Regions from separate parts of the Effusibacillus dendaii genome, predicted to be linked through region 3. Evidence: riboswitches for the same ligand, from Rfam matches in the RefSeq annotation. Region 3 holds a riboswitch; each other region holds the start of a gene.

Region 1 (2,196 bases), 450 kb from region 3:
GGGTTTCAACACACTTCCAAGGTATTCAATCGAAACTCAAAAAGCTCGACCTATCGGGTAGCCATTCACGCAGAACAAATTTGTCTGGATAATGCCTGTATCGAGTCCTTCTTTTCCCACTTAAAGACAGAAAAAATCTATTTATCAAACCCTCGCATACTATCTGAAGCGAATCAAGTACATAGAAGATTATATTTTCTTCCAAAACCATAATCGTTTTCAGAAAAAGCTTAGCGACCGCTCCCCGGTTAAATACCGGGAAACGGTCGCTGCCTAAATCTTTCTATTTGTACTCTTCTCCACTGGGCGGGGTTATGACGATTTAATCAGGCTTTGCTAATTTTTCTGTAGTTTAACCGATGCGCTTTGCGCCCAAATATCGGGGGCCCCAATACGAATTGCTCAGGCTGTCGATTTTGACTCCGTAGGAATCGGTCGACGAAATGAACTGGTTGTCACCCACATAGATGCCTACATGTGACGGTCCCGAGGAATACGTGGCAAAGAATACAAGGTCTCCGGGCTGCAGATCAGTGACCGGTGTGCCTTCCGAATACATATCTCCAGTGGTGCGGCCCAGTTGAATACCTTTTGTATTCTTAAAAACATAATTCACAAAACCGGAACAGTCGAACCCGCTTGGACTGGTACCGCCCCAAGCATAAGGCGTGCCGATCAACGATTCAGCCGTATCAATCAACTGAGAAGATTTGGCAGCGTTTGACTGCTTCCAATTCGCCTCGTTTTTAGCAGCCACGTCTGCCAATATTTTGGCGGTTGTCGGGCCCACTTTGCCTGTTACTTCAATTCCGTTGTCCTTTTGGAATGCTTTCACGGCACCTTCAGTCAATTCACCATAATAACCAGTGTTTGAAGGATATGTGAAATATCCCAAAATCCGTAACTGCTGCTGAATCGCAGTCACTTTATCTCCTTGTGACCCAAACGCCAGAATATTCTCCGATGGCTCTGGAGTGGAAGCGGGAGCTGATTTTGTATCAGGCGATGCGGTTGAAGATTGTGACGACGTGGTTTGTGATAGCGTCTGTTTCGTTACATCCGGTAACGAAGATGCTGCGGATGGCGTCGATGAAGGTGATGGTTCTTTCACCGTTGACATTGTAGTCGATGCTGACGCCGCTGTGTCGGACGACACCGTTTGCGCGTTTGCGATGCCGAGGGATGCAGAAAAAACAGCCCCCGCAAAAACTAGAGATGCCAAATGCCTATTCAACGCGACTCCTCCTGTTGCCTCCGAGGTTAGTTGTCGGGTTCGGGTTGAGGTCCCCTACACGTGTGTGATTCACCCCAAAAAATAGTTCCCCCGTACTGACAGTTGTCAGATTCGGCAAATTTTTTCTTACTCTATTAAGTTATCAGCTATTTTGTCGAACTTCAATAGACTTTTGCCGTAATAACCTAGTTCTTTCGGCCTATTTTCTGGATTTGATCCAATTTGTGAGATCTCCCAATACCACCTCTTGCTCCGGTTCGTTTAGCAATTCGTGATAGAGTCCCGGATACAGTTTTAATGATCGGTCCACTACCGTAAGCCGTTCCGCGAATACGATGGCCGCTTCCGGATCCACGAGCCGATCCGCCCCCGCCTGCAGAATCAAGAGGGGGTGTTTCACAGATCCTGCCTGCAGCAGTGCATCTTTCATCGCTTTCTGTAGTTCGTGATACCAACGCACGGAAACGCGAAACTCCATATTCGGGTCCTGCCGGTATTGGCTGGCAACCGCCTCCGAGCGGCACACGTCGTTCGCTCGAATACGGTTTGGTATTCGCAATTTTGGTGCAATTCGCAACAGCAGTTTCGCCAACTTCTGCTGCCACTTCGGAACCCGCATTCGCAAACGCAGGCAAGGAGATGTCACAACAGCACCCCGAATCGGCAGTTGCTCGGCATTCGGATGCTGCAAAAGCCGGATGGTGACAAGCCCTCCCATCGAATGACCCAACAGAAAAATCGGCCGATCGCCAACTTCCCGACTCACTTCCAGCAGCCAGTTCTTTAGACAATCTACATACTGCTGAAACTGATCAATATGGCCGCGTCTGCCGCCCGACCTGCCAAGTCCGGGCAGATCCCCCGCAAAAACAGCGAACTGACGATTTCGCAAAAATTCAATCACATGCTGATATCGGCCGCTGTGCTCACCCGCTCCATGCACGATCAGAACCGCACCTTCC
Region 2 (2,196 bases), 440 kb from region 3:
TCGGCCGCCCTGGGGCATGTTGAACCTGTTCGATTTCACTTTGCGACAACACTGCCGGATTGTGTTATGGTCGCTTCTGACTTATGACTGGAGCCGAAAAACAGGTTCTGAATCGATCAAAAACAAATTGCTGACTGGAATCACGGACGGCTCCGTGATCCTTTTGCATGATTGCGGAAGTACACCTGGAGCCGACCATGACGCACCGGAACAGATGCTGTCGGCCCTCCAACAGGTGTTGCCGCAAATCCTCTCAAAAGGGTTTGTCCCGGTTCGCATTGACGAAATGATAAAAGCGCCTGGCCGCCTGTCACCCGGCCGACTGGCGCTCAGTTACCCAAAACGGCTCCTTGTCTCCGTCTGGATGAAGTGGGAAAGGCTTTTTGATAAATGCTTTCATCTGCAGCCGATTGATCCGTCCAATCCACTGTTGAAGGTACGGGTTCGCACGTATCGCGGACAGACCATCCGCTTTGAAAACGGGGAAGAAATTCATACGGGGGACCGTGTGGCGGAGCTTCATTTAAACAACGAGATTCTCTTTAAATATGGGGCGCATGCCCGTTCCCCGTTGCAGTTGGCGATTCGCTTGGTGCGCCTGACGGAACAGGTGATGCCGAAAGCAGCTCAATTGTTAAAACACCCGCGCTTTCAAGATGTAAAGGGATTTTACGGCATTTCTTTGATCAACCGGGGACCCGATCAGTTTGGCTTCCGGATTCTTGATCTGCCAAAAGGGGTGTTTACGTTCGCCACCCGCATCTATTTAAAGATCTTGCTGTATGTGATGCACCCGCAAGGAAAGCAACGGATTCAAACGAAAAAAGAGTTATTAATTCCCAAATTGATCGTCATCTCCACTAAAGAGTTGCGGGAAAAATATTCAAAAATGGGTTAGATATTCTCTTGGGTGGACAGTTTACATTAATTTGGAGAAAATAGAAATCTACCAAAATTGTTTGTAAGTTACGTGCCCGCCGTGAGGCGGCTTTTTTACTGGCTTTGCAGCAGTTTACCAGAATTTACAGGCTGAAATCCGGTTGGAAACTATGGTAAGGTTGTCACAACAGCCGAAGCCCAGAAATCGGGCGCGGGGGAACCAGTTATCCGGGGTGAAACCAATTTTGGTCGGGTAAATCCCTTCTATCCGAACCCGTCAGCTAACCTCGCAGGCTTCACAAGGGAGGTATTTCATGTTTAAAAAGAAAGTTGTTTCTTTGTTGGCCATCGGAATGCTTAGCGCAGCGTTTGTCAGTCCGTCTTTTGCGGCTACGCGCCATATGGCGACGCACCAGGGAGCAGTGACTAGCCATACGGCGGCAACCCGGTCGGCATCATTCAATCTGCCGCCGGGTGTCACATATGACCAGTCGGTTCAACCACAAGCGCCGCTCGACGCAACGCGGCAGGACAAAACAAATGCGGTACTGATGGTAGCAAGAAGCCAGCTGGGTACTCCTTATATCTGGGGAGCCAGCAAAGACCGGGGGGGAAGTGGATTTGACTGCTCAAACTTTACCGCCTATGTATATCACCATGCACTGGGCTACAAAATGAGCGGAGCATCCAGAGTACAGGCATCTTCGGTCGGGAACCCTGTCCCGAAAAGCCAGATGCAGGTCGGCGACCTTGTCATTTTTAACAACGGAAGCCATGTCGGGATTTACGCGGGCAACGGACAGATGATACAGGAAGGCGGCGGACTTGGGAAAGTCGGCTACCTGCCGCTGAAACCAGGTTCTTACTGGTACAACCATATCACTTCGGTCAAACGAATGTATTAATCTGCAAACGGGTTTTTTAGAATCGTGAAATCCCTCAGGATGGGCTTATCAGCCCCTGGGGGATTTTGCTTATCCCTTAGTCGAAAAATGAGAGAATTTTCATCTGGCTCTCAGAGATTTTCTCACTCCCGGTGATACAATATAAAGAAAACTTGGCTTTCGCCAAGCCTCTGGCGGAGGAACCGATGAAAAACATTTTGGTCATTGAAGATGAAAAAAATCTGGCCCGGTTTATCGAGCTGGAACTTCAGCATGAAGGATTTGTGGTGACATTGTCCTATGAAGGTCGGGATGGTTTGCAGAAAGCGCTGAACGGCCAATGGGACCTCATATTGCTTGACCTGATGCTTCCCGGCTTAAACGGTCTGGAAATCTGCCGGCGAGTCCGCAGTGTCAAGGATACGCCCATTAT
Region 3 (2,196 bases):
GCCTGAACTCCGGCTGCTACAGAAACAGCTACCGTCAACGTGTAATCGATTAACAGTGAGACACCCGCAAGACGTCCCCACATGAGTCCCAGGTTTTCCTTGGCGACCATGTAAGAGCCGCCTCCTCGCGGATACGCATCGATCACCTGGCGATAACTTACGACCAAAATGGCGATCAGAATGATAATGGCTACTGCTATCGGCAATGAAAAGGAGAAGGCTACAGCCCCAACAGTCGCCAGTTCCAAGAGAATTTGCTCCGTGCCGTATGCCACAGAGGAAAGAGCGTCTGACGACAAAATCGGCAGCGCCTTCCACACGGGCATTTTCTCAGCTTCTGCCTCGCTTGATTTTAATGGTCGTCCGAACAGGATCTTTCTAAGTGTTTGACTAGGCATAGTTCTGTGCCTCCCGTAGGCTCTGTCTTTCGATAGGATTCCCCAAAATCGACTGCTATCATTTCCGAAAAAACATAAGCCTGCGGTTTCTCGCACGATTCCTACATGTCACATGACACATCGAAACCTTCCACGAGCCCGCAGGCTTACAAAATACCCGGATCCCGCTTCGGGGGTCCCTGTATTCCGTCTTCCTGACATGGTCACTGTTCAGTTTTTTCCTTCAACTTCTTTTCCAGATCCAAATCTAAAATAAACAATTCCACTTGCTCGCCAATTTTCGTGCTTACGTCACTATGGCTGGAGATAACCTGACACCCCGTAATGCGTGAGATGATTCCTTCCGTATCCTGACTGTATTGTTCCCGCAAGATCCTGCGCATCGCCTTGACAAGCTGTTTCCCTTTTTCCGACTGTACAAGATGGGTTTCTTCATGTGTCAACACACCTTTCATTCGAACAATCACCATGTCTCGAATGATGTATGTCTTTGTTTCCTGCGGACCCCGCCCCAAAATTTCCCTTTGAAGTTTAATGTAGGATTCACTAATTTCTGCTTCCAGCCTGTTTTTTGTAGTTTGCGCCAAAATCTAAACCTCTTTCCGAGCGGTGTTACTTGCACAAAACAAAAAAGACCATCACAACGAATACTGGATAGGTCTTTTGGACCTTCCCTGCTTTAGCCGACGAAGTTAGCTGACGGGTAGGATGGCAGAGAAGTGTATCTCATCCCTCCTGATCAATCAGGATTAACCCCACTTGATTGGTTCCTCCGCTCTTGCTGTAAAACAAGATTAGGCTAGATTGAATTGTTGGTACGATAATACTTGGATTTTAAGATTTTTGCGACATGTGTTTTTCATAAAAATGACTCAAAATAGACTTCAAATAAATATAAAAAGATTATTTATCACTTATATTCTTATGGTATCTCTTTTTTTCGTCATTTCTCATTAAGCTCCACCCATCGAAAAATATCCGCCAGCTCCATCAGTTAGGTAGACGGCGCCAATCGTCTTTACCCTTGATAACAAATGCGGATTTATCCGTTTTTCCTGCCGAAATCCTTAATACGCCCGGTTCAATAGCGCGCAAACCGACATTTACTGGAGTAAACCGCTGGTCAAAAACGATCGCGGTTTGAATACAGCGCTCGGGGGGTGAACAGGAATGGCAACAGAACGGAATGCAGCCCGCAGACGGCGTGCACGTCGCAATCTTAGAAGAGCCATCAGAGAACTTCGAGAAGCAAGACGGTTTCTTCGGACCCGTACTGGAGTTGAAGCTGCCGAAGCAGAGATGGGCGATGCTCTTGTGTTTATTGGCAGAGCGTTGCGCAACCTGCATCGTACAGCTCCTCGCTAATCGAGAACACTTCCCGCCACGGTCAACCGAAAGACGGTTGGCCGCTTTTTTCCAATTATACCGGTAGTGTCGTGCGATCCTCTTCCAACCATTACGGGTTTGTTTTGCCAAATTTATCGTAAAACACAACGGTTTCTCGCGGATACATTTGCTTTGGCACCGGATTTTGCTTGGAATAGCCGAACCCGAGGATAGCCAAAATGCGCCGATCATCCGGAATAGATAGAGCGCTGCGCACAAATGTCTCTCTCCGCTCTGATTCCTCCGCATCCTGCGTATGATGAACCGCCCCAAATGCCGCACCCAGTCCCAGTTCTACCGCTGCAAGCCAGATATACCCACATGCGATCGAGGCATCCTGTATCCAATATTTGCTCACTTCTGGCAATCCTGTGACGACAATAGCAGCCTGAGCACCAGTTAGCCAGGATAC
Region 4 (2,196 bases), 180 kb from region 3:
GTAATAATATATAACATGTAATTTAAAAATCAAATAAAATAATTGTGCATCGAGATATTTGTGTAATGTAAACTTACATAAACATAACACTAAGTAGTTCTGTTGTTTTGTTGCAACTACTATTTTTACAATTCTTTCCCGATGCGTTATTCTATGTGTAAAGTATTGAGAACCTAAAATATCATGCAAAAGCAAGGAGGGACGGTATTCCTCTTACAGCTGTATCCGTTAGGATCCAACCATACGAATGAAAATCATGAAAATCATTGCACAAATTGCGTTTTTATACGCTGTTTCATTTGTTGGAGATTGGCTGCACAACTTGCTGCACTTGCCGATTCCGGGCAGTATTATTGGTTTTTTTCTATTATTGGTCGCGCTTGTTGTCATTCTTGTCTGTTTTCAAATCCCGTATAGTACCTATATGATTGGAGGGCAATGGAGTAACCTCCTGTTAGGACCATCCGTTGTTTCTCTTGCCTACCCGTTATATAAGCAAAGGAACATCTTAATCAAAAATTTGCTCCCGGTTTTAGGCGGATTCCTCCACTGGCCGCTGTATTTGTCATGATCGCAGGATTGACTGGTCCCGTCTTTGGCCCCTATATCTTCAACTGGTTCAGAATCAACAATTTTTTGGGTCGGGGAATCGCACTGGGCAGCGCGTCGCATGCGATCGGAATCGCGAAGGCTTTTGAATATGGAGAACAAACGGTATCGATCAGTTCCGTTGCGATGACGTTGAGCGCGCTCTCTGGCTCTGTTTTTGCACCTTTGATTGTTTGGCTGTTTTATTTGTGAGAACTTCCAGAATCAGAGCACATCAAACATGAATTTCGGATCGATTTTTGGATAAATTGAAAACGACCTTCTCGAAAGAAGGTCGGATTTTCCACAGACGTGTGTCTATAGCAGCAAGGTTTCCGATGCTTAATACTCCGAGTGAAGCAATCGATCAGCAAGCGGTTCCTTTAAGAAATTTGATAAGCGAACGGCATCTGCCTTACTCAAGCCAAACGTCGCAACAAGGTGGTCGAGGTTGTCCATGTCGTCAATAGCCAAAATCGCGCTTCGATTCGATTGAAGACAAGTCACCAACGTTTTTCCGAAAAAGTGTCCGGTGTATGTCAACGTAAAATCGAATCGGGTTCCGCCAGATACGAATCCGACATGACGCGTGCGGGTCGTTTCCTCGTGATCTAAAAAAGGCTTCTACCGAAGCATATTCGCGGTCAAGCGGCGTCTATTAGAGGAAACCTTTTTCGACAGCCGAAAGTATAAAAATGGTGATGGAATATCACATTTTTATATTTTCTAAGCTGTTAAAAAACCCCCATAGGAAAAATCCCTACGGGGCGTAAAATTAAGAAATTGGAACAATGTCCTCACTCCTCTCTTAAACACTTACGAGGTTAGCTGTCGGATTCGGGCTTAAGAGATTGCCCTACCGATCGATCGACCGGATTCACCCCAAAATTGTTTCCCCCGCTTCCTTTCGGAATTCAGCGGCCTAGTTAAGCCTCCACTAATATTTACAAGTGAACTCATCGCTTGATCCGATGGTACCGTTACGGTTGCTCCATCGTCCTGCAGTCTTACAAATCCCTGATAGGCCGTAATCCCCAATATTCCTTTATGAGAAAGCATGTTATCCGCTACTATCAGTCCTCCTGACCGGAGTTTCGGCCATACCATCGCGAGGTAAAAAATGTATTCTTCCTTCACTGCATCGATAAACACAAAATCCCACGGGCCCTCGAGTGATGCCACCGTCTGTAAAGATCTCCCTCAATCAACTCAATGTATTTGTCGAGTCCCGCCTTTTCAAAAGTCTGTTTGGCCAATTCAATCTTAAAAGAATCGTTTTCGCAAGTGTACACCTTACCCCCGTTGGCTCTTGCGGCATCAGCCAGAAACAATGTCGGATAACCGCCTGATGAGCCAATCGGCAGATAAAAACCGTCCAATCAAAACAGATCAGACGGTCTTTAAGTCGGATAGGGAACTATCGTCCGGGAGGTACGGAACTATCGTCCAGGAATGTCAGAAACAGGCGTACCCGCGATTCCCCAGTGCGTTTTGGGAACTTCCGAAACCACAACGCGAACGTTTTCTTTCGGTACGTCTAACGTGTTTACGATCGTATCCGTTACGTCACGAATCATCTGCTTGATTTTTTCCTCCGGTCTGCCCTCA

What was found. Region 3 has a riboswitch for cyclic di-AMP ahead of skT53_RS16320 (Na-translocating system protein MpsC family protein). Riboswitches for the same ligand answer to the same signal wherever they lie in the genome.
Region 1: linked by a shared signal. The riboswitch ahead of skT53_RS18330 (C40 family peptidase) and the one ahead of skT53_RS16320 (Na-translocating system protein MpsC family protein) in region 3 are both predicted to bind cyclic di-AMP.
Region 2: linked by a shared signal. The riboswitch ahead of skT53_RS14165 (C40 family peptidase) and the one ahead of skT53_RS16320 (Na-translocating system protein MpsC family protein) in region 3 are both predicted to bind cyclic di-AMP.
Region 4: linked by a shared signal. The riboswitch ahead of skT53_RS17265 (DUF3055 domain-containing protein) and the one ahead of skT53_RS16320 (Na-translocating system protein MpsC family protein) in region 3 are both predicted to bind cyclic di-AMP.

The regions. Positions count from the first base shown of each region.
Region 1 is NZ_AP023366.1:68,595-70,790, reverse strand. Features, by position in the region: gene skT53_RS19055 (IS3 family transposase) at 140-277, shown strand; gene skT53_RS18330 (C40 family peptidase) at 353-1,234, opposite strand; cyclic di-AMP (ydaO/yuaA leader) riboswitch at 1,235-1,361, opposite strand; gene skT53_RS00340 (alpha/beta hydrolase) at 1,434-2,196, opposite strand, start outside.
Region 2 is NZ_AP023366.1:2,630,887-2,633,082, reverse strand. Features, by position in the region: gene skT53_RS14170 (polysaccharide deacetylase family protein) at 1-898, shown strand, start outside; cyclic di-AMP (ydaO/yuaA leader) riboswitch at 1,059-1,191, shown strand; gene skT53_RS14165 (C40 family peptidase) at 1,194-1,784, shown strand; gene skT53_RS14160 (response regulator transcription factor) at 1,970-2,196, shown strand, end outside.
Region 3 is NZ_AP023366.1:3,070,908-3,073,103, reverse strand. Features, by position in the region: gene skT53_RS16325 (APC family permease) at 1-398, opposite strand, end outside; gene skT53_RS16320 (Na-translocating system protein MpsC family protein) at 602-985, opposite strand; cyclic di-AMP (ydaO/yuaA leader) riboswitch at 1,066-1,209, opposite strand; gene skT53_RS16315 (hypothetical protein) at 1,569-1,763, shown strand; gene skT53_RS16310 (nitroreductase family protein) at 1,855-2,196, opposite strand, start outside.
Region 4 is NZ_AP023366.1:3,252,117-3,254,312, reverse strand. Features, by position in the region: partial or broken gene skT53_RS17270 (LrgB family protein) at 248-801, shown strand; partial or broken gene skT53_RS17265 (DUF3055 domain-containing protein) at 931-1,188, opposite strand; cyclic di-AMP (ydaO/yuaA leader) riboswitch at 1,387-1,518, opposite strand; partial or broken gene skT53_RS19285 (SAM-dependent methyltransferase) at 1,648-1,770, opposite strand; gene skT53_RS19280 (O-methyltransferase) at 1,722-1,967, opposite strand; gene skT53_RS17250 (4-oxalocrotonate tautomerase) at 2,028-2,196, opposite strand, start outside.